DNA from 3 places in the Agrobacterium sp. CG674 genome. Region 1 is predicted to be linked to each of the others. Evidence: riboswitches for the same ligand, from Rfam matches in the RefSeq annotation. Region 1 holds a riboswitch; each other region holds the start of a gene.
The links. A riboswitch is a leader RNA that binds a small molecule or an ion and turns the genes downstream of it on or off. The one in region 1 is predicted to bind cobalamin.
Positions count from the first base shown of each region.

Region 2: another riboswitch for cobalamin. It lies ahead of ACQZ51_RS05370 (ABC transporter substrate-binding protein); the one in region 1 lies ahead of ACQZ51_RS15295 (DUF1636 family protein).
Region 3: another riboswitch for cobalamin. It lies ahead of ACQZ51_RS03665 (CbtB domain-containing protein); the one in region 1 lies ahead of ACQZ51_RS15295 (DUF1636 family protein).

Region 1 covers NZ_JBNWDZ010000005.1:81,483-88,862, reverse strand. Annotated here, with positions in the region: gene cobW (cobalamin biosynthesis protein CobW) at 1-722, opposite strand, end outside; gene ACQZ51_RS15295 (DUF1636 family protein) at 716-1,135, opposite strand; cobalamin riboswitch at 1,247-1,455, opposite strand; gene cobO (cob(I)yrinic acid a,c-diamide adenosyltransferase) at 1,561-2,178, shown strand; gene ACQZ51_RS15285 (cobyric acid synthase) at 2,183-3,640, shown strand; gene cbiB (adenosylcobinamide-phosphate synthase CbiB) at 3,627-4,592, opposite strand; gene cobD (threonine-phosphate decarboxylase CobD) at 4,591-5,625, shown strand; gene ACQZ51_RS15270 (L-fuconate dehydratase) at 5,615-6,892, opposite strand; gene ACQZ51_RS15265 (zinc-binding alcohol dehydrogenase family protein) at 6,945-7,380, opposite strand, start outside.
Region 2 covers NZ_JBNWDZ010000002.1:16,961-24,340, forward strand. Annotated here, with positions in the region: gene ACQZ51_RS05355 (amino acid permease) at 1-238, shown strand, start outside; gene ACQZ51_RS05360 (asparaginase) at 249-1,190, shown strand; gene ACQZ51_RS05365 (glucose/quinate/shikimate family membrane-bound PQQ-dependent dehydrogenase) at 1,257-3,596, shown strand; cobalamin riboswitch at 3,751-3,974, shown strand; partial or broken gene ACQZ51_RS05370 (ABC transporter substrate-binding protein) at 4,248-5,192, shown strand; gene ACQZ51_RS05375 (FecCD family ABC transporter permease) at 5,196-6,215, shown strand; gene ACQZ51_RS05380 (ABC transporter ATP-binding protein) at 6,212-6,976, shown strand; gene ACQZ51_RS05385 (hypothetical protein) at 7,169-7,380, shown strand, end outside.
Region 3 covers NZ_JBNWDZ010000001.1:762,396-769,775, reverse strand. Annotated here, with positions in the region: gene ACQZ51_RS03685 (methyl-accepting chemotaxis protein) at 1-599, shown strand, start outside; gene ACQZ51_RS03680 (type 1 glutamine amidotransferase family protein) at 777-1,343, shown strand; gene ACQZ51_RS03675 (hypothetical protein) at 1,340-1,654, opposite strand; gene ACQZ51_RS03670 (CbtA family protein) at 1,656-2,369, opposite strand; gene ACQZ51_RS03665 (CbtB domain-containing protein) at 2,383-2,565, opposite strand; cobalamin riboswitch at 2,718-2,973, opposite strand; gene ACQZ51_RS03660 (c-type cytochrome) at 3,003-3,920, opposite strand; gene ACQZ51_RS03655 (c-type cytochrome) at 3,990-4,421, opposite strand; gene ACQZ51_RS03650 (LysE family translocator) at 4,583-5,218, opposite strand; gene ACQZ51_RS03645 (metallophosphoesterase) at 5,358-6,203, opposite strand; gene ACQZ51_RS03640 (superoxide dismutase) at 6,300-6,902, opposite strand; gene ACQZ51_RS03635 (N-acetyltransferase family protein) at 7,105-7,380, opposite strand, start outside.

The sequences.
Region 1 (7,380 bases):
GTGTGGCGGTTGTCGATATCCTCTTCAACGGCCAGACCCAGACCGATCAGCACAGCCGGGTCGATCACGCCATTGGATGCAACGATGATCTTGGCAGATTTTGGCAGATGAGCATTGATATGCGCCTTTGCGCGCTCCAGACCCTCGGCATCCAACAGATCACCCTTGGTCAGCACGATAAGATCGGCGCAGGCAATCTGGTCTTCGAACACTTCTTCGACCGGGTCGTCATGGTCAAGTGCCTCGTCATTCTGGCGCTGGGCGGCGAGCGCTTCCAGATCATGCGAAACCATGCCATCGGCAAGGGCTGCACCATCGGCAACGGCCACAACAGCATCCACCGTCACGCGGCTTTTGATGGCTGGCCACTGGAAGGCCTGCACCAGAGGCTTTGGCAGCGCAAGGCCCGATGTTTCGATCAGAATATGCTCGACGCGGGGTTCGCGGCTCAGAATCTGCTCGATAGCCGGCTGGAAATCATCCGCCACCGTGCAGCAAATGCAGCCATTGGCCAGTTCCACGATGTTTTCTTCCGGGCAGCTTTCAATGCCGCAACCCTTGAGGATCTCGCCATCGATACCGACATCGCCGAACTCATTGACGATGATGGCCAGCCGCTTGCCATCCAGTTTTTCCAGCAGACCACGCAGCAAGGTGGTTTTGCCAGCGCCCAGAAAGCCGGTGATGATGGTGCAGGGAACGCGGTCTAGAGTGGTCATGATGTCTCCTCGGTAAAATGCAAAGGGGGAATGCGGGCCACAAGGCCGCGTTTCAAACTGTCGGGCCGTCCGCGCCACGGCATCAGGCCATCTGTCGCGCCAGCCAGAAGACGCGCGCCGACCAGAAGGTCTCCTGCATCGTCTTGGGTCAGGGAGCCGAACATATAGGACCAGCCATCGGCACTGCGCATGGCCGCGCTGAGGCCGCGCTTGCAATTGGCAAGGCAATTGACGCTGCGCACATCGACGCCCTCGGTACGGCCTAGCTCAACGGCTGCCTGCGCAAGGTTAGCGCCCGGGCGAGGCTCGGCATTCGGGTCAACCTCATCGCGGCAGCTTCGGCAAACGAAAACGACGACACCTGCGGCTCCGTCTGCTTTCGCGGTCTTATCTGGTGGGGTCGATGTCAGATCCAAGGTGTCAACTTTCCGCGCCTGCAAAATCATATGGGGTGCGGATATCGACGCCACGCGCCAAAGCACGTTTCGCTCAATATGACCGGCTAACCGGAGCACCCCGCCCGGTAGACGCATTTCCCTGAAACGGCAGGTCTCCTGGCTTGCGGCGTGAGACGCCCGACACCGCCTTCCCGAACAGAATGTCCAGTGGCTTATGGCGCAGGCTCACCGCATACAGTTGCGGGGGCAGCCACGGATTGGTCCGCATTGCGAACGGAACCGTGTTCCCTCTTAGCTTTTCCCGTTGCCGGAAAAAGACCGTCAGTGGTTAACCCTTATGCCTTGCATGGCTTTTGTGTCAATGCCGCGGCATCATTGCCGTGGAAACCGTTTTGGCTATAGTCGCCGCTTTGACACGCATGCCCCAAGAGGAATGAGAAGCCATGAACCGCGATATCAGCGAAAGCGAAGCCGAGCGTCACCGCGCCAAGATGGTCAACCGCAAAGCCGTGCAGGATGCCGAAGTTTCGGAAAAGACGGTCGAAAAAGGCCTGTTGATGGTCAATACCGGTCCGGCCAAGGGCAAATCCACAGCAGCCTTCGGTCTGGCGCTGCGCATGCTCGGCACCGGCGGGCGCGTCGGCATTGTGCAGTTCATTAAGGGCGCTTGGTCCACCGGCGAGCAGCAGGCGCTGGCCATGTTCGGTGATCGCGTGGAATGGCGCACCATGGGCGAAGGTTTCACGTGGGACACGCAGGATCTGAAACGCGATGTCGCAGCCGCGACCAAAGCCTGGGAAGAAGCGAAAGTCATGATGGCGGATGAAACCATCAATCTGGTGGTGCTGGATGAACTCAACATCGCGCTTCGCTATGATTATCTGCCGCTGGACGAGGTTGTGGAAACACTTGTCAACCGTCGGCCCAACCTTCACGTCATGGTCACCGGCCGCAACGCCAAGCAGCCTTTGATCGATGCCGCCGATATGGTGACGGAAATGACGCTGGTAAAACACCACTTCAAGGCCGGCGTGAAAGCCCAGTCGGGCATCGAGTTTTAAAGATATGGCAGCGCGCGTTTTGATGTTTCAGGGCACAGGCTCGGATGTTGGCAAATCCTTGATGGTGGCAGGGCTGGCCCGTGCCTTCACAAGGCGCGGCCTTTCCGTCATGCCCTTCAAGCCGCAAAACATGTCCAACAACGCCGCCGTCACCGCCGATGGCGGCGAGATTGGCCGGGCGCAGGCTTTGCAAGCGCGTGCCGCAGGTGTTCCCCTGTCCGTGCATATGAACCCGGTGCTGCTCAAGCCACAAAGCGAAACCGGCGCGCAGGTCGTTGTGCAGGGCAAGGTCATCGGCAATGCCAAGGCCGCCGATTACCAGCATATGAAGGCTGGCCTGATGGCCCGAGTGCTTGATAGTTTCGAGCACCTGAAGGCGAAATGCGACCTTGTGCTGGTGGAAGGTGCGGGGAGCGCATCCGAGGTCAATCTGCGCGCCAACGACATCGCCAATATGGGCTTTGCCCGCGCCGCCAATGCCCCCGTCATCCTCATCGGCGATATTGATCGCGGTGGCGTCATCGCAAGCATCGTCGGCACCCAGACGGTTCTTGATAAAGAAGACGCGGCCATGATCGAGGGGTTCATCGTCAACCGTTTTCGCGGTGATCCCTCGCTGTTTGATGAGGGCATGCGCATCATCGAAGCCAAGACCGGCTGGCGGCCCATTGGCCTGCTGCCGCATTTTGCCGATGCCAGCCGCTTGCCCGCCGAAGATGCGCTCGGCCTCATGGCACCGGGACAGCGCAAGCCCGACGCAAAAATCCGCATTGCCGTTCCCATCCTGCCACATATTTCCAATTTCGATGATCTTGATCCGCTGGAGGCCGAGCCGGATGTCGAACTGCTGCGCATCAGACCGGGCGATGCCATTCCCGGCGATTGCGCGCTGGTGCTTCTCTGCGGCTCCAAATCAACCATTGCGGATCTCGCCACTTTGAAAAAATCTGGCCTGGATATCGATATCAAGGCGCATCTGCGCCGTGGCGGATATGTTCTGGGCCTTTGCGGCGGCTACCAGATGCTGGGAAACACGGTTGCCGACCCCAATGGCATCGAAGGTGCGCCTCGTACCGCTGAAGGCCTTGGGCTGCTGGATATCGAGACTGTGCTGACCGACGACAAGCGCCTCGTCTCCGTCACCGGCCAAAGCTTCGACGGTATTTCCTTCTCCGGCTATGAAATGCATGTCGGCGTCAGCGAAGGCAAAGACACCGCCCGCGCCTTCGCCACCATCGGCAACCACACCGATGGCGCGATCTCAGCCAGTGGCCGTGTTCTGGGCACCTATGTCCATGGCCTGTTTGCCGATGATGACCAGCGCAGCGCATGGCTGACGCGGCTGGGCGGGCAAAGCTCAATGCTTGATTATGAAGAGCAGGTGGATGCCGTTCTCGACCGGCTGGCGGAACATCTGGAACGCCATCTGGATCTCGATGCGCTGATCGCTATAGCGCGATAGCCAAGGCCAGAACCCCGAAGAAACCAAGCATCATGGCGTCCGCAATGCGTGCCAGCTTCAACGCCCGGCGAATATCAGCGGATGTCAGATCCCGCCGCCCGCCTTCGCCCATGAACCGCGCCTCGATCATCTGCCCGCCATAGGAGCGCGGACCGGCCAACGCAAAGCCCAGCGCCCCCGCCATCGCCGCCTCAGGCCATCCGGCATTGGGCGAGCGGTGATGATGCGCATCCCTGATAGTGGCCCGAAAAGCGTTTTGCGGTGAGGCCCCCTTCACAATAACAGCAGCGCCAACGAACAGGAACCCGGTCAGTCGGGACGCGGGCAGGTTGACCAGATCATCCAGCCGCGCAGATGCCCAGCCGAATGCCTCATGGCGCGGTGAGCGATGGCCGATCATGCTATCAGCCGTATTGATGGCCTTGTAACCCGCACCGCCGCCAAGCCCCAGAAGCCCAAGCCACAGCGAGGGCGCAACAACGCCATCGGAAAAATTCTCGGCAAGGCTCTCGATGGCCGCACGGCAGACCGCCGCCTCATCCATCTTGTCAGGATCGCGCCCAACAATCATCGACACTGCCTTGCGACCGCCATCCAGCCCATCCCGCTCAAGAGCCACCGCCACCGCCTCGACATGCTGCTCCAAACTTTTTTGCGCCGGAAGCGACGCACCAAGGATCGCAACGATCAGAAGCCCGAGTGGAAGCTGGAGGAAAAGCGACTGCATTGCCCCTGAAAGCAGCACCGTCAGCCCTAGAAAGATGACGAGCGCCGCAACACCCATCAGCTTGCGGCGTGAAAATGTGTCACCCTCCCGGTTCCATTTTCGGTCGAGGAGGGCGATAAGCGAACCAATCCACGTCACGGGATGGCCGATGCGTTTGAACAGCCAGTCGGGATAACCGACAAGGCGTTCGATCAGCAGGGACAGGAAAGCGAGAGCGAAGAACATGGGCGATAGTGTACCAGAAAAAGTGCAACCGGCGATCCGCCACGGTGGCAATCTGGGTCGGGCACGCCAGCTTTTTCCGCAGGCGCCCGAACCGTGGATCGATCTTTCCACCGGGATCAATCCGCACTCCTACCCGCATTCCCCCATTCCCGCCAGCGCCTTTGCGCGGCTGCCGGAACCCCATGCCTTGGAGACACTGAAACAGGTCGCTGCAACAGCCTTCGGCGCACCCTCGCCAGCCCATCTGGTGGCCGCACCGGGCACACAGATGCTGATGCCGCTTCTGGCCGGACTCGCACTGGATCGCGGCGCAAGACGCGCCGCCGTGCTGGCACCCGCCTATGCCGAACACGCCAGAACGGCGCGCATGGCTGGCTTGCCGGTGACCGAAGTGGCAGATTTTGCCGACCTCTCGGCTTGCGAGTACGCTGTCGTGGTTAATCCGAACAACCCGGATGGACGGGTGATCGAGCGCAGCGCACTGCTTGCACTTGCTGAGACACTGCAGAAAAAGGGCGGGCTGCTGGTTGTCGATGAAGCCTTTATCGAAACCGGATGTGGCGAGAGCATCGTTGACGCCGCCACATCGGACGCTCTCATCGTATTGAGATCCTTCGGCAAGTTTTACGGCATGGCAGGAGTCCGTCTTGGCTTCGCCATCACCCATCCCGATATGGCAGCGGCGCTGGAAGCGCGTCTCGGACCATGGGCCGTCTCAGGTCCAGCCCTTCACATCGCGTCAGAAGCTTTGGGCGACAGGCCGTGGGCTGAGGCAATGCGGACCCGGCTAAACGCCTGTTCGGAGCGTCTCGACACTCTCTTGAGCCACAAGGGCCTGACCATCGCAGGCGGCACGTCCCTGTTTACGCTCATCCGCGATGAAAGCGCTCCCTCCCTTCACAATCACCTCATGCAGCACGGTATCCTCACGCGCATCTTTGAGGAAAGACCTGCCGACATGCGGCTCGGTCTTCCCGCAAACGAAGCGGATTGGGCAAGACTGGAAGCGGCCCTGTCTGCCTTCAACCCTTGAACGTATAGGCCGCAATCGACTCCGGCTTCATTTCAATCGAGAAGCCGGGCATTGTTGGTGGCATATAGGCGGCGTCCTGGATGTTGCAGGGCTCGATGAAATGCTCATGCAGATGGTCGACATATTCGATCACCCGACCATCCTTGGTGCCTGAAATGACGAGGTAGTCGATCATCGACAGATGCTGCACATATTCGCACAGCCCTACGCCACCGGCATGCGGCCAGACGGGCAGGTCGTATTTCGCGGCAATCAGTAGCACGGCCAGCACTTCGTTCAGACCACCCATGCGGCAACTGTCGATCTGCACGACGTCAATCGCACCTTCGGCAATGAACTGCTTGAACATGATACGGTTCTGGCACATTTCGCCGGTCGCAACTTTCACCGAACCAATGGCCTGCCGGATCTTGCGGTGGCCTGCAATATCATCGGGACTGGTTGGCTCTTCGATGAAGAAGGGCTTGGCAAAGGCCAATCTGTTGACCCACTCAATCGCCTGATCCACCTCCCAGACCTGATTGGCATCGATCATCAGGTAACGATCCGGGCCGATCACCTCACGGGCGATGGTGAGGCGGCGAATATCGTCTTCAAGATCGCGGCCCACCTTCATCTTCACATGGTTGAATCCGGCATCGATGGCCTCCTGGCAAAGGCGGCGCAGCTTCTCATCGCCATAGCCCAGCCAGCCTGCCGATGTGGTATAGCAGGCATATCCGTCCGCTTTGAGAATGGCAGCCCGCTCGACCTTGCCACCTTCGGCCTTTTGAAGGATCGCAAGCGCATCCTCGCGGCTCAGCACGTCCGTCAGATAACGGTAGTCAACAATATCGGCAATCTGCTCCGGGCTCATATCGGCCACCAGCTGCCACACGGGCTTGCCCGCCTGCTTGGCCAGCAAATCCCAGACAGCGTTGACCACGGCACCGGTCGCCAAGTGCATGGCACCCTTATCCGGCCCAATCCAGCGAAGCTGGCTGTCGCTGGTCAGATGCCGCCAATATTGGCCGGGATTGTCGAGAACGGTGGAGAGATCCGTTCCCACCACCAGATGCCGCATCGCCTTGATGGCCATGCAGCAAATGTCGTTGCCGCGCCCGATGGTAAAGGTCAGGCCGTGGCCCTTGAGGGCCTCGTCATCGGTGTCGAGGATAACATAGGCAGCCGAATAATCAGGGTCCGGGTTCATCGCATCCGAACCATCGAGGCTCTGTGAGGTCGGAAAGCGCAGATCGAAAACTCGCAGATCAGTAATCTTGGTCATGGCCACACTCGCGGTCGGGTTTGATGAAATTCGTTTGTTTGCAGATGGTGGCTCACGCCACCTCCACCATGCCTTTGATGACGCCCGCCTTGGGGTTGGTCAGCTCCGCAAAGCGGGCAGGCACCTCGCTCAAGGTCATTCGATGGGTAATCAATGCATCAGGCACCTTGCCCGCACGCTGGGCTTCCAGAACAACGTCAAAATCCTCACGCGTGGCGTTTCGGCTGCCGAGCAGCGTCGTTTCACGCTTGTGAAATTCGGGATCGTTGAAGCTGATGTCGCTGGCCACAATGGAGACCAGCACGTAGGAGCCGCCATGCCCGACAAAGGAAAATCCGCGCTCCATGGCCTTGGGGTTGCCTGTCGCATCAAACACCACATCGAAGAAATCGCCGCCCGTGATCTGCGATAGATGCTCCTTGTCGCCGTCTCCGAGCGTGACACTATGGGCAATGCCGAGCTGTTCCTTGCCGAAATTCAACCGGTCT
Region 2 (7,380 bases), on a different contig from region 1:
TCCTGATTTCAGAATGTTCGGCGCGCCCTATACCGGCATAATGACGCTTGTCTTTCTTTTCAGCGTGCTGGTGCTGATGGCGCTGGATTATCCTGCTGGCACATTGACGGTCGGTTCGCTCGTCATCATTGCGCCAGCTCTTGTTGCGGGTTGGTATATGTTGCGAAATCGCATCCATGAACTGGCGAAAGCCGATGCAGACAGACGCTCTGGCTCCGGGGCAGATCGTGGGCACTGATCTGTCGAAAATGCGGGTGGCCGTCATCGCCACCGGCGGCACCATTGCCAGCAAACGCGGTGATGACGGCGCGGCAAGGCCCGCGCTGTCGGGTGAGGCGCTTGTGTCTGGCCTGTCGTCTGCCGATGTGCTGGTCAAGCCCGTGGAGTTGATGGCGAAGGATTCCTCCAGCCTGACGCTGTCCGATATGCAGGATATCAGCGAGGCGGTCGGCAAGGAGCTTGCCGATCCCTCCGTGGATGGGATCGTCATTCTGCATGGCACCGATTCCATGGAGGAGAGCGCTCTTCTCGTCCATCTCCAACACTATCTGACCAAACCCGTCATCTTTACCGGTGCCCAGTTCACCGCAGATCATCCGCGCTCAGATGGGCCGGGCAATCTTTCGGCCGCCATCGAAGCGAGCGTCGATCCATCCAATATTGAGAGGGGCGTCCTTGTCTGCTTCGGCGGACCGCTGTTTCCGGCATGGGGCCTCTACAAGCGCTCATCGGATGAGAGCAATGCCTTTGATCTGGCGGGCCATGTTCTCTGTCCGCAAAGCCCCGGCCTGTCCGCAAGCGTCAAAGATGTCAGAGTGGATATCGTCGCCATCTATCCGGGCTGTGATGCAACCCATATCGATGCCAGCCTGAATGCAGGCGCTGACGGTATCGTTCTGGCTGCGCTGGGCTCCGGCAATGCCAATGTGCGTATTGTTGAAGCCGTTGGCCGGTGCCGGGAGACTAAGGTTCCCGTCATCGTTTCCAGCCGGGTGCCGACGGGCATTCTCGTTGCCGGTTATGGTGGCGGCGGCGGCGGTCACGATCTGGGAGCGGCAGGCGCCATCCATTCGCAGACATTGAGAGCCGGTCAGTCAAGGATACTGCTGGCAGCGATGATTGCCTCGGAAAAGAAGGCTGCCGAAATGCTCAATGCATTCAGCGATTTCGGAAAAGTGGCCAAATCGTGATTTTTTTGGGAACCTTTCGGTAGTGGATTGTGTTTTCGGCGCGGGAGACCACGCCGGGGGCATTTTATGGCAATTACATCAACTGCAGTCATCCTGACTCTGATTGGTTTAGCAATTTTTGGCTTTGGCTCGCAGCTCGCTATGCTGGGCGGCAGTCTCTATTACGCATTGGCTGGCATCGCATTCATTGTGACCGGCGCTCTGCTGTTCAAAAGAAACAAGCTTGCGCTTCACTTCTACGCGGTCTTCGTCATTGCCACGCTCTTATGGGCGTTGTGGGAAGTCGGCTTTGACTGGTGGCAACTGGGCCCGCGCGGCGGCTTCATCATCGTGGTGGGCATGTGGCTTCTCATGCCATGGATCAGAAAGCCTCTGGGCTTTACCAGCCCCACGGGCATCTCCTACGGCGCAAACGCGGTTCCACTTTTAACTGCGGTTCTGGTTTCCGTGGGTGCAGCGGCATTTGCCATGACGCAGGACCCGCACGATATGGAAGGCGCGCTGCCCACCGACGTGGTGACCGCATCGCCTGAGTTCGGAAATCCGGTTCCCGATAATGAATGGCATCAATACGGCCGAACCTCGTATGGCCAACGCTATTCGCCGCTGGCGCAGATCAACACGCAGAATGTCGGCGATCTGAAGGAAGCCTGGCGCTACCAGACGGGCGACGTCAAATTGCCTGATGATGTGGGTGAGACAACCTATCAGGTGACTCCCTTAAAAGTCGGCAACTCGCTGTACCTCTGCACGCCGCATAATTGGGCTATCGCCATTGATGCGGCCACCGGCAAGGAAAAGTGGAAGTACGATCCGAATGCTGGCCTGAACCCGGATCGCCAGCACCAGACATGCCGTGGTGTGACATATTACGCGGATCCGGCTGCACAGGCCGGCACTGCTTGCGCACAGCGCGTCTATCTGCCGACATCAGATGCCCGCCTGATTGCGCTCGATACTTTGACTGGGCTGGTCTGTGAGGGATTTGCTGACAAGGGCACGTTGCAGCTCGCCAACGGCATGAAGTACAATCCGGCGGGTTACTATTACTCAACATCCCCGCCTGTCGTCGTCGGCAACAAGATCATCATCGGCGGTGCGGTCAACGACAATTATTCAACGCAGTCGCAATCCGGCGTCATCAGGGCGTTCGATGTCAACTCCGGCGCTTTGCTCTGGAACTGGGATTCGGGCAACCCGACACAGACAGAACCTCTCCAGCCCGGCCAGACTTACACAACGAACTCGCCGAACAGCTGGTCTATTTTCAGCGTCGATGAAGCGCTGGGTCTCGTCTACATTCCGCTTGGCAATCAGGTTCCGGACCAGCTTGGCATGGGCCGCAGCGAAAGCGTCGAGAAATACTCGTCTTCCATTGTCGCGCTCGATATCAACACGGGACAGGATCGCTGGGTGCGCCAGACTGTGCACCATGACCTCTGGGACATGGATGTTCCCGCGCAGCCCGTGTTGCTCGACATTACCAGACAGGACGGCCAGGCCGTTCCGGCTCTGGTCGGACCCACAAAACAGGGCGATATCTATGTGCTGGATCGACGCAATGGCGAGCCACTGCTGGGCATTACGGAAGAAAAGGCACCGGGCGGCGCTATCCCCGAGGATTTCACTTCGCCTACGCAACCAACATCCGCCTTGTCGTTCAAGCCGGAGCCACTGGTTGAATCGAACATGTGGGGTGTTTCCATGTTCGACCAGCTGGCTTGCCGGATCAAGTTTCATCAGCTGAACTATGAGGGCCGTTATACGCCGCCATCGCTCAATGGCTCACTTATTTATCCCGGCAATTTTGGTACGTTCAATTGGGGTTCTGTTGCTGTCGATCCGGAGCGGCAGGTGATGTTCGGCATGCCGACATACCTTGCCTTTACATCGCAGCTCGTGCCACGCGACCAGATCCCGCCAAAGGGTCAGGACGAAAAAGGCAGCGAACAGGGTCTGAACAGAAATGATGGCGCGCCCTATGGGGTGTTGATGGGACCCTTCCTCGGACCGCTCGGCATTCCATGCCAGGCTCCACCATGGGGATATGTTGCAGGTGCTGATCTGCGCACGGGTGACGTGGCTTACAAGCACAAGAACGGCACGGTTTATGACATGACGCCGCTTCCCCTGCCTTTCAAGGTCGGCGTTCCCGGCATCGGCGGCCCCATGATTACCAAGGGCGGCGTTGCCTTCCTCGGTGCGGCGGTGGACAATTATCTGCGCGCCTATGATCTCACCACGGGCAAGCAGCTTTGGGAAGGTCGTCTTCCAGCCGGTGGACAGGCTACGCCGATGACCTATGCCATGGATGATGGAAAGCAGTATGTGGTGATGGTTGCAGGCGGCCATGGCTCTGTCGGCACAAAGCCCGGTGACTATGTCATCGCCTACACGCTGCCATAAACAGCCATATTATCGATAGTTCGAGATTGAAGCCGGGAAGAGATTCCCGGCTTTTTCGTGCGATAGGATGAGCCGTGAAACATCGCAAATCAACGCTTGCAAGTCGATATGTAATAACATAACAATTATTCGACTTGACGGTATGTCGCGATTGCGTCTAACTGGTTGCGACGGTTCCAAGCGAGCAATCGTAAGGAATAATAGGGAATACGGTGAGGACTTACATCCGATGCCGTGGCTGCCCCCGCAACTGTGAGCGGATTGTCGAGCCCTATGACGCTTTTAAAGGCGTCATGCCACTGCAAAGCGATTTGCGGGAAGGTTGGGCGAAGGCGCAAATCCGTGAGCCAGGAGACCTGCCGTCATATGTTCAATCCAATTCGCGGGCGGGGATGCCCGGAACAGGAGACGTCGTGATTGCATCGAGCGCTAGCCTGCGCCTTATTCATCTGCCATGTCCCGGTTTCAGATCGTCCCGACGTCCCGTCTTTGCGGGCTGACTGTCTAAACATGTTCATACCCAGTTGCGCCTCGCGCAACTCATGACGATCGGGGACTATCGAAATGACATTACACTTCAGGCACGCCATCGGCGCTGCCATTTTCGCGGTTGCAGGCTCGTTTGCATCGCTGCCTTCTGCCCATGCGGCCCAGACGTCCTATCCTTTGACACTCAAGAATTGCGGTCGGGATGTCACCTTCACGCATGCACCTGAGCGCACCGTCTCAGTTGGACAGAGCACCACGGAAATTCTCTATCTGCTGGGCCTTTCAGATAAGGTTGTCGGCACCGCCGTGTGGATTGGCCCTGTGATCAAGGGGTATGAAGAAGCCAATGCCAAGATCGACCGGCTTGCGGATAATGACCCGAGTTTCGAGAGCGTTCTGGCCAAGAAGCCGGATCTGGTCACGGTGCAGTATCAATGGCATGTCGGCCCGGAAGGTGTGGTTGCCAAGCCGGAGCAGTTTGAAGAGCTGAAAATCCCCGTCTACACATCGCCCGCCGATTGCACCGGCAAGGACAATTCCGGCGGTGGGGATGGCGTGCGCCATTCCGTGTTCACCATGGACCTGATCTATCAGGAGGTGACTGATCTTGCGCAAATCTTCAATGTTCAGGACAAGGGCGAAAAGCTGGTGGCCGAACTGAAGGCCCGCGAAGAGGCTGCACGCAAGAAGATCGTTTCCGCCAAGGGCGAGCTTTCCGCAGTCTTCTGGTTCTCCAGCGCAGAGCTTGCAATCGACCCTTACGTTGCAGGCGAGAACGGTGCACCCGGCTATATCATGTCGGCACTCGGCATCAAAAATGTTATCGAAAGCAATGAAGAGTGGCCGACGGTTGGTTGGGAAACCATCGCCAAGGCCAACCCCACAATCGTCGTCGCGGGCAAGATGGATCGTAGGCGCTTTCCGGCAGATGATGTTGTACTCAAGCAGAAGTTCTTGAAGGAAGATCCGGTTACCAGCCTCATGCCAGCTGTCAAAGAGGGCCATATCGTAACCATGGATGCACAGGCCATGAACCCGACGATCCGCACCATCGATGGTATCGAAGTTCTGGCCGATGCTATCGTCCAGCTTGGGCTTTCCAACTAGGCCATGGGTGCCTGTTTCACCATAACCCGTGCCGTCTTGCTGGCGGCCGGGCTCCTGGGCTTGGCGCTCTGGCTCGGCGCGGCCATTGGCGAAACATCCATTTCGATGGATGTCGTTGCCAAGACGGTGGCAAACCGCGTGTTCGATGCCGGCTATCCGCTGGATGCGATCGATGAAGGCATCATCTGGAACTACCGCCTCAGTCGGGCGGTGGTTGCGGCCTGCTGCGGAGCAGCCCTTGCGTTGTCGGGCGTCGTGCTTCAGGCGCTGTTGCGGAATCCGCTGGCCGACCCTTACATTCTCGGCATTTCAGCCGGTGCATCGACGGGCGCGGTGGGCGTTGCCATTCTAGGCTTCGGCGCTGGCATGCTCACCATGCCGCTCGGCGCGTTCCTCGGTGCGCTCACAGCCTTTGCCCTCGTCAGCCTGCTGGCGTTGAGGGCTGGCAGCGGAAACAGCGCCATCATTCTGGCGGGTGTGGCGGGTTCGCAGCTTTTCAATGCCATCACTTCTTTTATCGTGACAAAGGCAGCCAATGCCGAACAGGCGCGGGGCATCATGTTCTGGCTGCTCGGCAATCTCTCTGGTGTGCGCTGGCCAGATGTGTGGCTGGCCTTGCCGGTCACGCTTATCGGCCTTCTGGTCTGCCTGTGGCATGCGCGCGCGCTGGATGCCTTTACCTTCGGCTCCGGCTCCGCTGCCTCGCTCGGCATACCGGTTCGGCGCGTCTACATCGTGCTCACCGGCATCTGCGCGCTGATGACGGCCATCATGGTCAGCATTGTCGGCTCCATCGGCTTTATCGGTCTTGTCATTCCCCATGCCGCCCGCATGATCGTCGGCGTCCGCCATGGACGACTGTTGCCCGCTGCGGCCTTGACCGGTGCCGTGTTCATGATTGCGGCAGACATCGTTTCGCGCACCATCATCGCCGGGCAGGTCCTGCCGATTGGCGTCATCACGGCGCTCTTCGGAGCCCCTGCCTTCGCGCTCATTCTCAGCCAGCGACGGAGATCGGTATGACCCTTTGCGCGCACGATCTATGCTGGTCTGCCGGTGGCGTCGATATCGTCAGAAATGTCAGTCTCGAAATCCGGCCGGGCGAATTTCTGGGCATTGTCGGGCCCAATGGTTCCGGCAAGACAAGCCTCATGTCGCTTCTCTGCGGCCTTCGAAAGGCTAGATACGGCGACGTCACGCTGGACGGCAAGCCCATGGAGAGCCTGAACCGGCAAACGATCGCACGCTCTATTGCGCTTGTTGAACAGCAAGCCGAAACGCAGGAGCGGATCAACGCCCGTCAGGCCGTGGAACTTGGCCGCACGCCGCATAAGGGTGCCCTGTCGCCATGGTCGGCGCAGGATGATGCGATTGTGGATCAGGCATTGCAGGATGTCGATGCAAAGCATCTTTCAAAGCGCATGTGGCATACACTGTCCGGGGGCGAGCGGCAGCGGCTGCACATCGCCCGCGCCTTGGCGCAAAAGCCGGATATTCTGCTTCTGGATGAGCCGACCAACCATCTCGATATCGGTCATCAGATTGCGCTGCTGCACCTTGTGCGCCAGCAGCGGCTGACGGTCGCCGCAGCGCTGCATGATCTCAACCACGCGGCCATGTTTTGTGACCGGGTGGCGGTGATGAAGGCGGGTGAGCTTGTGGCGCTTGGCAAGCCATCGACGGTCTTCACGGCTAGCCTGATCGCGGATGTGTTTGGTGTCGAAGTCGATGTGGAAGCGGGTGATGGCGACATGTGCCACATTCGCTATCGGGCTCCAAAGTAAGGGTGGCGCGGCATCTTCGAAAAGGCCTGTTGCCTTTCTCGTCCAATTCCCGCTGCCGCGCCTCTTGAATTGCACCGACGGTCTCCCACATCTCAACCAACCCGCTGGTCCGGGCCCCTCTGGTGAAAGTCTCGGCGCTTTCACGATGTCGGACCTTTTCCGACATCATCGCCGAGTGTGCAGAGGTTACGCATGATTTCCGATATTGCCGCATGGCTCATTACGCTTTTTGTCCTGAACCCCATTCAGGCAGAGGTGCAGGACCGCCTTCAGGGCGCAAATGCCTCGGCCCAATCCCTTCAGCAGTCGCAGCAATGCGTGGCCGCGCAGGGGCCCAAGCTTCTTCAGCGCGCAGGCGAAGATCCATCATGGGCCATTGCCACAATTGCGGGCTACAGCTTTGG
Region 3 (7,380 bases), on a different contig from region 1:
CGAAAAGCAGTGCTGGCAAATCCGGTAACATCGTCCGCAACGCAATCGATGCCATGGGCCGGATCGAACAATCCTCACAGAAAATCGGTCAGATCATCTCTGTCATCGACGAGATCGCCTTCCAGACCAACCTTCTTGCCCTGAACGCCGGTGTTGAAGCTGCGCGTGCCGGTGAAGCGGGTCGTGGCTTTGCTGTCGTGGCACAGGAAGTTCGCGAACTGGCCCAGCGCTCGGCAAATGCTGCCCGCGAAATCAAGGGCCTCATCACCACCTCGGCAGATGAAGTCAAGGGTGGCGTATCGCTGGTGCTATCGACCGGGGAAGCGCTGAAAGAGATCGAAGACCTCGTCAACCGCGTCGATGACCATGTGACGACCATTGCGCGGGCCGCTGCGGAGCAATCCATGGCGCTCGGAGAGATCAACAGCTCCGTCAACCATATGGACCAGATGACGCAGCAAAACGCCGCAATGGTGGAAGAAACCACGGCCGCCAGCCAGATTCTGGCCGATGAAGCGCGCCAGCTCCATGCCCAGCTTGAGCGTTTCCGGTTGGAAAGCAACAGTCAGTCAGGCCAGCGCTACCGCGCCGCAGCCTGAACAGGACAACATTGGATCTAAAGAAAACGCGGCATCTGATGCCGCGTTTTTTGTTGCGCAAAGCTTAAGCCATTGCCCTCAAGAGGTCTCACAGTCAGACCGTTCTCTCGTTTCAGTCTTTTTGCTCACCTGCTTTTCGGATAGCATAGCAAACATCGATGATTGCAGGAGATGACTATGCCCCGTATCGCCTTGGCACTGACCGAGGAATTTGCCGATTGGGAGCCCGCTATTCTGACGGCAATGGCTCGCGGTTATCTGGGCGTCGATATCGTCACCGCATCCCCCGATGGTGCGCCCCTCATCTCCATGGGTGGGCTGAAAATCGTGCCTGACATGGCTTATGACGCGCTGGACCCGGAGACTGTTCACGCACTGGTCATTCCCGGTGGCTTGATCTGGGAACGGAAAATGGCACCGGATTTTACCGATCTCGTGCACCGATTTCGCGCCCAGCACCGTGTGGTGGCCGGCATTTGCGCAGCAGCGAGTGCGCTTGCCGGAACAGGTGTGTTGAACAACGTGGCCCATACCGGAAATTCCGTGGCATCACACTCCACCTACATCACCTACGAAGGTGCCGAACACTACCGCGACCAGCCCCAAGCCGTCAGCGACCAAGGCATCATCACGGCACCTGGAACCGCACCTGTGAGTTTCGCGAGCGAAATATTGAAAGTGCTCGATCTCTGGGGGCCGGAGGCGGAGGCCGAGATGGCCGGGTTTGCGGCGGAACATCTCTAGCGTCGATCAAGAACACGACACGCCCGCGCCGTCCCCTCAAGCTGATTTTCTGTCATCGCACGCCTGACGTCTCTGCTGTTGATGTGCAGGCTGCGATCGGCGGCAAGTTTCAGGCTGCTGATCTTGGCTGATGCGGCCTTGAGAAAGGCCTCTCGGTTCTCAGCAAAGAACTGAAGACACGCTTCCCTTTGCGGCTCTTTGCCAAGCAAAGCCTTAAAGGCCAGCCGGTGCATGGCGCAGGGTGCGCCATGGCCGGGAACGGAAAAACGCAAGGCATCGAGCCCGTCGCTCCATTCGCTTGCGGTTTCCATACTATCTCGCAACGTCGAAACGCTTGAGAAGATGGCCGCTCAGGGTTCCCAAGATGATCCAGAACACGAAGCTGGTCACGGTTGCCAGAACGATGAAGCGGCGCTCCAGCGGCAGAGGTGCCAGCGCGTGTTCACCCTCTGGCGGCAAAGGCGCGCCGAGAATGTGCGGCGCGGCAATCAACGCAATAGCCAAAATGGCAGCCCACGGTTCCGCCCGTTTGAAGGCAAGCAGTGCCAGACCACCCGCCGTGGCAGCGACGGTTCCCACCCACCACATCTGCCGTGCGCCCAGCTCTGCGGCGGGGCTACCCGGCAGTTCAGGCGGCAGGCCGATGGCAGGAGCGAGCATGACGGCGGCAAAACCGGCGAGACCCCAGAGCAGCCCTTCCCGCCAGCCGCCTGCGGAATTGCGCAGCGAAATCAAAGCCGTCAGCACCAGTGCATAGCCGATGGCAGTCAGCACATTGGCGGCGATGGTGTAGGCATTGCGCTCGAAGCCATCGGCGGGTGCCCACGCTTCTGGATCGTGGTGATGATCTGCGGGTGCGCCCGCCTCATGGGTGTGGACATGCGCGACCTCTGCGCCGCCGCTCTCAAAAGTTTCGGCCTGAAGTATGAGCGGCGTGGTGCCGATGGCCTGCATGGCGCTGACGGCCAGACCGGCAATCAAGCCCACCAGAACGGCGGTGAAGACGATGTTACGGAAAAACGGCATGATCTTCCTCCCCTCAATGGCAAGGGAAGGCGTTGGCGTGGCGCGTATCATGCGCGGCATTGTGCACGGCTTCGACCTGCGAAAAGCCGACAAAGCCCACGATGAACAGGCCGAGCAAGGCTGCAGTTAGCGATTGCGCAAGTCTTGATGTTGAGGATGAGACGGCGCTTGCCGCCGTATTCTGGTGGATAGACATGGTGACCCTTTCACGTGCGGGTGGGCGCATTTCTGATCAAACGCCACAGAACCGCATTCAACATTCACCACGGGGAAAAGAGACACAGGGTCTTGAAGGCGGGAATATCCCGACCTGAAAACCGTGCTGTTCCGGACACCCCGCCGGCATTGACGACACTTCACGTGATGGCAGGTCTCCTGGCTCGCGGGTCACAACCTTGAAAACACCTTCCCGGTCCTTTGTTTCGCATCGTGCTTTACGAAATCCCGGAGAATTTCGTGCCGATGCGCCAGACCAGTGGCAATACGTTTTCAGGCTATCCGCTCACAGTTGCGGGGGCAGCCACGAATCAAAGCTTGAGGCTCCTATCGTGTTCCCTTTTCACTTTCCGGGCGAACCGGAAAGACCATCACACAACCGTTATCCTGCGGACGGGTTGAGGAGTCAATGGCTTCTCAGGGAGCGGGCAGTGCCTTGAGATAGGCCGCAATGGCCTGGCGGTCTTCAGCGGGAAGACGGGCCATATTCTGCTGGACCTTGACCATGGAGCCACCGGCGCTATCGAAATCAGGCGTGAAGCCGGTTTCCAGATAGTTGGCGATATCCGCTTCACTCCATGAGCCGATGGTTTGCGATTCCGGGCGAATATCGGGAATGCGCCCCTCGCCTTCTGGATTGGGTCCGCCAGCAAGCCATTGGCCCTTCATGAAGCCGCCCAGCGCATCACGCGGGGTGTGGCACTCGCCGCAATGGCCGGGGCCTTCCACCAGATATTGACCACGAACGACCTGCGCATTGGCATTGGCAATCTCGACGCGTGGTTCGCCCTTATCGAAATACAGGAACTTCCAGCCGCCAAGAACAAGCCGGATGTTGAAGGGAAATGGCAGATCGTGGCCGGGGGCATCATTGGTGCTGGCAGGCAGGGATTTCAGGTAGGCGAAGAGGTCGTTGATATCCTGCGGCGTCATCCGCGCATAGGAATTATAGGGGAAGGACGGATAGAGATGTTCGCCATCCTTGCCCACGCCCCGCGTCATGGCATCGCCAAATTGTGCGAGCGTCCAAGCGCCGATGCCGTGCTGCGGATCCGGCGAGATGTTGGGCACGTGGAACGTCCCGAACGGGCTTGGCAGCGCCTGCCCACCGGCCAGCGTCTTCAGCGCATCTCCCGTCGCATCAGGGGCGGCGTGACAGCTTGCGCAGCCGCCGGCCCAGAACAATGTCTCGCCATTGGCAAGATTGGGTTCGCCAAGGTTGGCCCAATGGCTGGGTGCCTGGCGCTCAGGCGCGGTGACGCCCATGAAAATTCCGAACCCGACGACCCCGGCAACAACAGCACCGCCCGCCAGCTTTGCCCAAATGGACGCCATTGCCGTTTCCGCTTCTTAAATGGATATCATGAAAAAGGCCCGCCGAAGACCGGCGGACCGATGGGCTGATTACTTCTTGACGCGGTAAGCCTGATGGCAGCTGCTGCAATCGGCACCCAGCGTCTTCAACGCTGCACCGACGCTGGCCTGATCTGCTGGCAGCTGTGCCAGAACCATGTCTGCATCCGAGGCCAGCTTATCGGACTTCGCCTTGAAGTCTGCGAAGTTCTGCCAGATGGCCGGGGAAGCAGAGCCACCTTCAGAACCTGCAGGGAACTGATCCGGGAAAGCCTTGGCATTGGCGCTGATGGTGGTGACAGCGGTTTTGACGGTTTCCGCGTCATAGGGCTTTTCGCCCTTGGCGATGGCACCCAGCGCGCCCATGGCACCGCCGATACCCTTCATCAAGCCTTCGCGCTTTTCGACCTCGCCGGCTGCGGAAACCGCACCGGCGCAAAGACAGCCTATCATAATGGATGCGGCAATCGTTCTAAGCTTCATCATGTCTCTCCTGGGTCCGCACATCGGCGGGTGAATGCTTGCGTGTCGTCACGTAATCCCTGCGGCAAAACAGCGCGACGCACGAAGGCGAAGATGCCTGTTCCACATGGCAAAAAGAAGTCACATTGCAGTGATTTTTTTGAAGCATTATCAGGCGCATATCACCCGGAAGCAAGAGCTTCCCAGAGGGTAAATCCGGCAACCACAACCAGCAGCAGACCCGCAGCGCGACCGATGATAATGGTGATATGCGGTGAAGACACCAGCAAGTCCCGGCTTTTGCCCGCCGTCAGCGCCAGGGTACCATAAACGGCAAGCTGCGTGCCCGCTGTCATCAGCCCCATGATGACGCCCTGTATCCAGACAGGACCGTAAATCGGCTTCAGGAATTGCGGGTAGACCGCCATCATGAAGAGATAGGCCTTGGGGTTGGAAAGGCATGTAACGACGCCACGCTGAAACGCACGGCGGGCGGATGCGCTGGCACTGACCTCATCCCCCTCCACCACGATGGAGCTGCGCATGAGGCCGATGCCGACCCAGATCATATAGGCCGCGCCGAAGATCATCAGCGGCGTGAACAGAACGGGCATGAGGCTGGCCAGAAGCCCGACGCCAACGGCGCCATACAGCGAATGCACCACCCCGCCCGCCATGATCCCCGATGTGGCGGCAAGTCCCGCCTTGCGTCCGCCCGTTAGAGAGCTTGCCAGAACCAGCAACATATCGATGCCGGGCAAGATGATAATGCCGAACAGGAGCGAGAAATAGAGCCAAAGGTTTTCTGAATAAGACATATCGAATATTCCTGAAAATACGGCATTCGTCAAAAAATAGATGAGCGATATGACGCGGATATCAGCCGCTTTCCCGGGGAATATCAAATGAATATGTGTGGTGAAATCATCTCGCTGACGATGGGTTTTCGCACCCTCTTCAGAACGTCAGCGTGCGGCTTTCTTCGCGGCCAAAACCCCTGATATCGATGCGATCCCCGTAGACATCGGCAATGGCGAAGGTGTTTTCGTCAGGCGTATCCACCATGCCCTTGAAATTCAGGAAATGCGTGTGGCCGAGGCTGGCATAATTGCCGACGTGATTGTGACCGCAGAACCATGCCTTTGCACTTGGGTGCGCCGCGAGCAGCACCAGAATATCAGGCGCATCCCACATATTATGGGCATTTTGCGGGTAGAGCGGATAATGGCAGAAGAGGATTGCTGTCTCACCGGCAGCATCCGCCGCCGCAAGCGTCTGTCCCAGCCAAGCCAGTTGTGTGTCGCTGAACGAGCCGTTCCAGTCATGGGCGTTGATGGCACCGGCCTGTTTCAAGCCTTCCAGCCGTTGCGCTGCGAGATCGCGGCGGGCATCCCCTAGTGGTGGGGCGAATGTGCTGACATCGCTGCCATCCAGCACCACGAAGCGAACATAACCAACCACGAAATCATACCATGGCGACGACATTCCGAGCCGCTCATGCACCTGCGCCAGATATTCCGGCGCGACCGCGAAGTCATGATTTCCCGGCAACAACACGGAGCGGTGCCTGAGCTTGCCATAGGGCGCGAGGATGGCGTCGAAATTCTCCCAGCCGCGATCGATGATATCGCCGAGCGTGACGACGAAGGCGAGATCATGGGCGTTGAAGACCTCGATGGCCTGTGAAAGCTTGGCCGGGCTCTCGGCATAATAGCGGCCCATTTCCGGGCGCGGCGGGATATCGGCATATTGCGGATCGGCGACGATGCCGAAGGAGAAGAGCGGTGCGGTTTTGTCTGTCATGATGCCCCCGCATAGGCCGGGGCAATGACACCCATATGACAAAACGAAAACACCCGGCGCAAGGCCGGGTGTCTGTTTTTAGGTATGTCTCAAGTCTTACTTGGAAGCAGCTTCGAAGCGCTCCAGAACGTAATCCCAGTTGATGAGATTATCGACGAAAGCTTCGAGGTACTTCGGACGCAGGTTCTTGTAATCGACATAGTAGGAGTGTTCCCACACGTCGACGCCGAGAATAGGCTCTGCGCCGTGAACCAGCGGGTTTTCGCCGTTTGGAGTCTTGGAAATTTCAAGCTTGCCGTTCTTGACAGACAGCCATGCCCAGCCGGAGCCGAACTGCGTGGTGCCAGCGGCAATGAAATCTGCCTTGAACTTGTCGTAGCCGCCGAGATCAGACGTGATTGCCTGCTCCAGCTTGCCTGGCAGCTTGTTGCCGCCGCCATCCTTCTTCATCCACTTCCAGAAATGGACGTGGTTGTAATGCTGGGCAGCGTTGTTGAACAGGCCAGCATGCGTGCCGAAGGACTTCTTGACCACTTCTTCCAGCGAAAGATCTGCGAGACCGGCTTCAGCCGCGAGCTTGTTGCCGTTATCCACATAAGCCTTGTGGTGCTTGTCGTGGTGCAGCTCAAGTGTTTCGCGAGACATATAAGGCGAAAGCGCATCGTAATCGTAAGGCAGTGCGGGAAGTTCGAAGGCCATGGTGTTACTCCTTGTTGCAGCGGCGTGACCGCTCCTAGAAACCTGGTGCGCGGACCATAGGAGCGGACGCCCCGAGAGGCAACCTGCGAAATATCAAAATGTTCCGGTAACGGAGAAAATTCCTCTCATCGCCATGGCTTCACACCCCCCGTGCCGGACCTTGCGTACCGTTTGAGGAAAATCCGTTCGGCGGACCTGCGCCTCACACCGCTGGCTTGAAACGCGGGGTCGTATCAGCCTCGCCCAGCGGGCGCTGCATGAGCACGATGTCCAGCCAGCGACCGTGTTTCCAGCCAACCGATTTCAGCGTGCCGACCATATCGAACCCTGCGGCGCGATGAACGCCGATGGAGGCGGCATTGTCCGAATCGCCCACCACGGCAACCATCTGGCGGAAGCCACGGGCTGTCGCGTCTTCGATCAGGGCCAAAAGCAGCGCCTTGCCAATGCCGAGGCCCTTGCGCTCCGGATCGACATA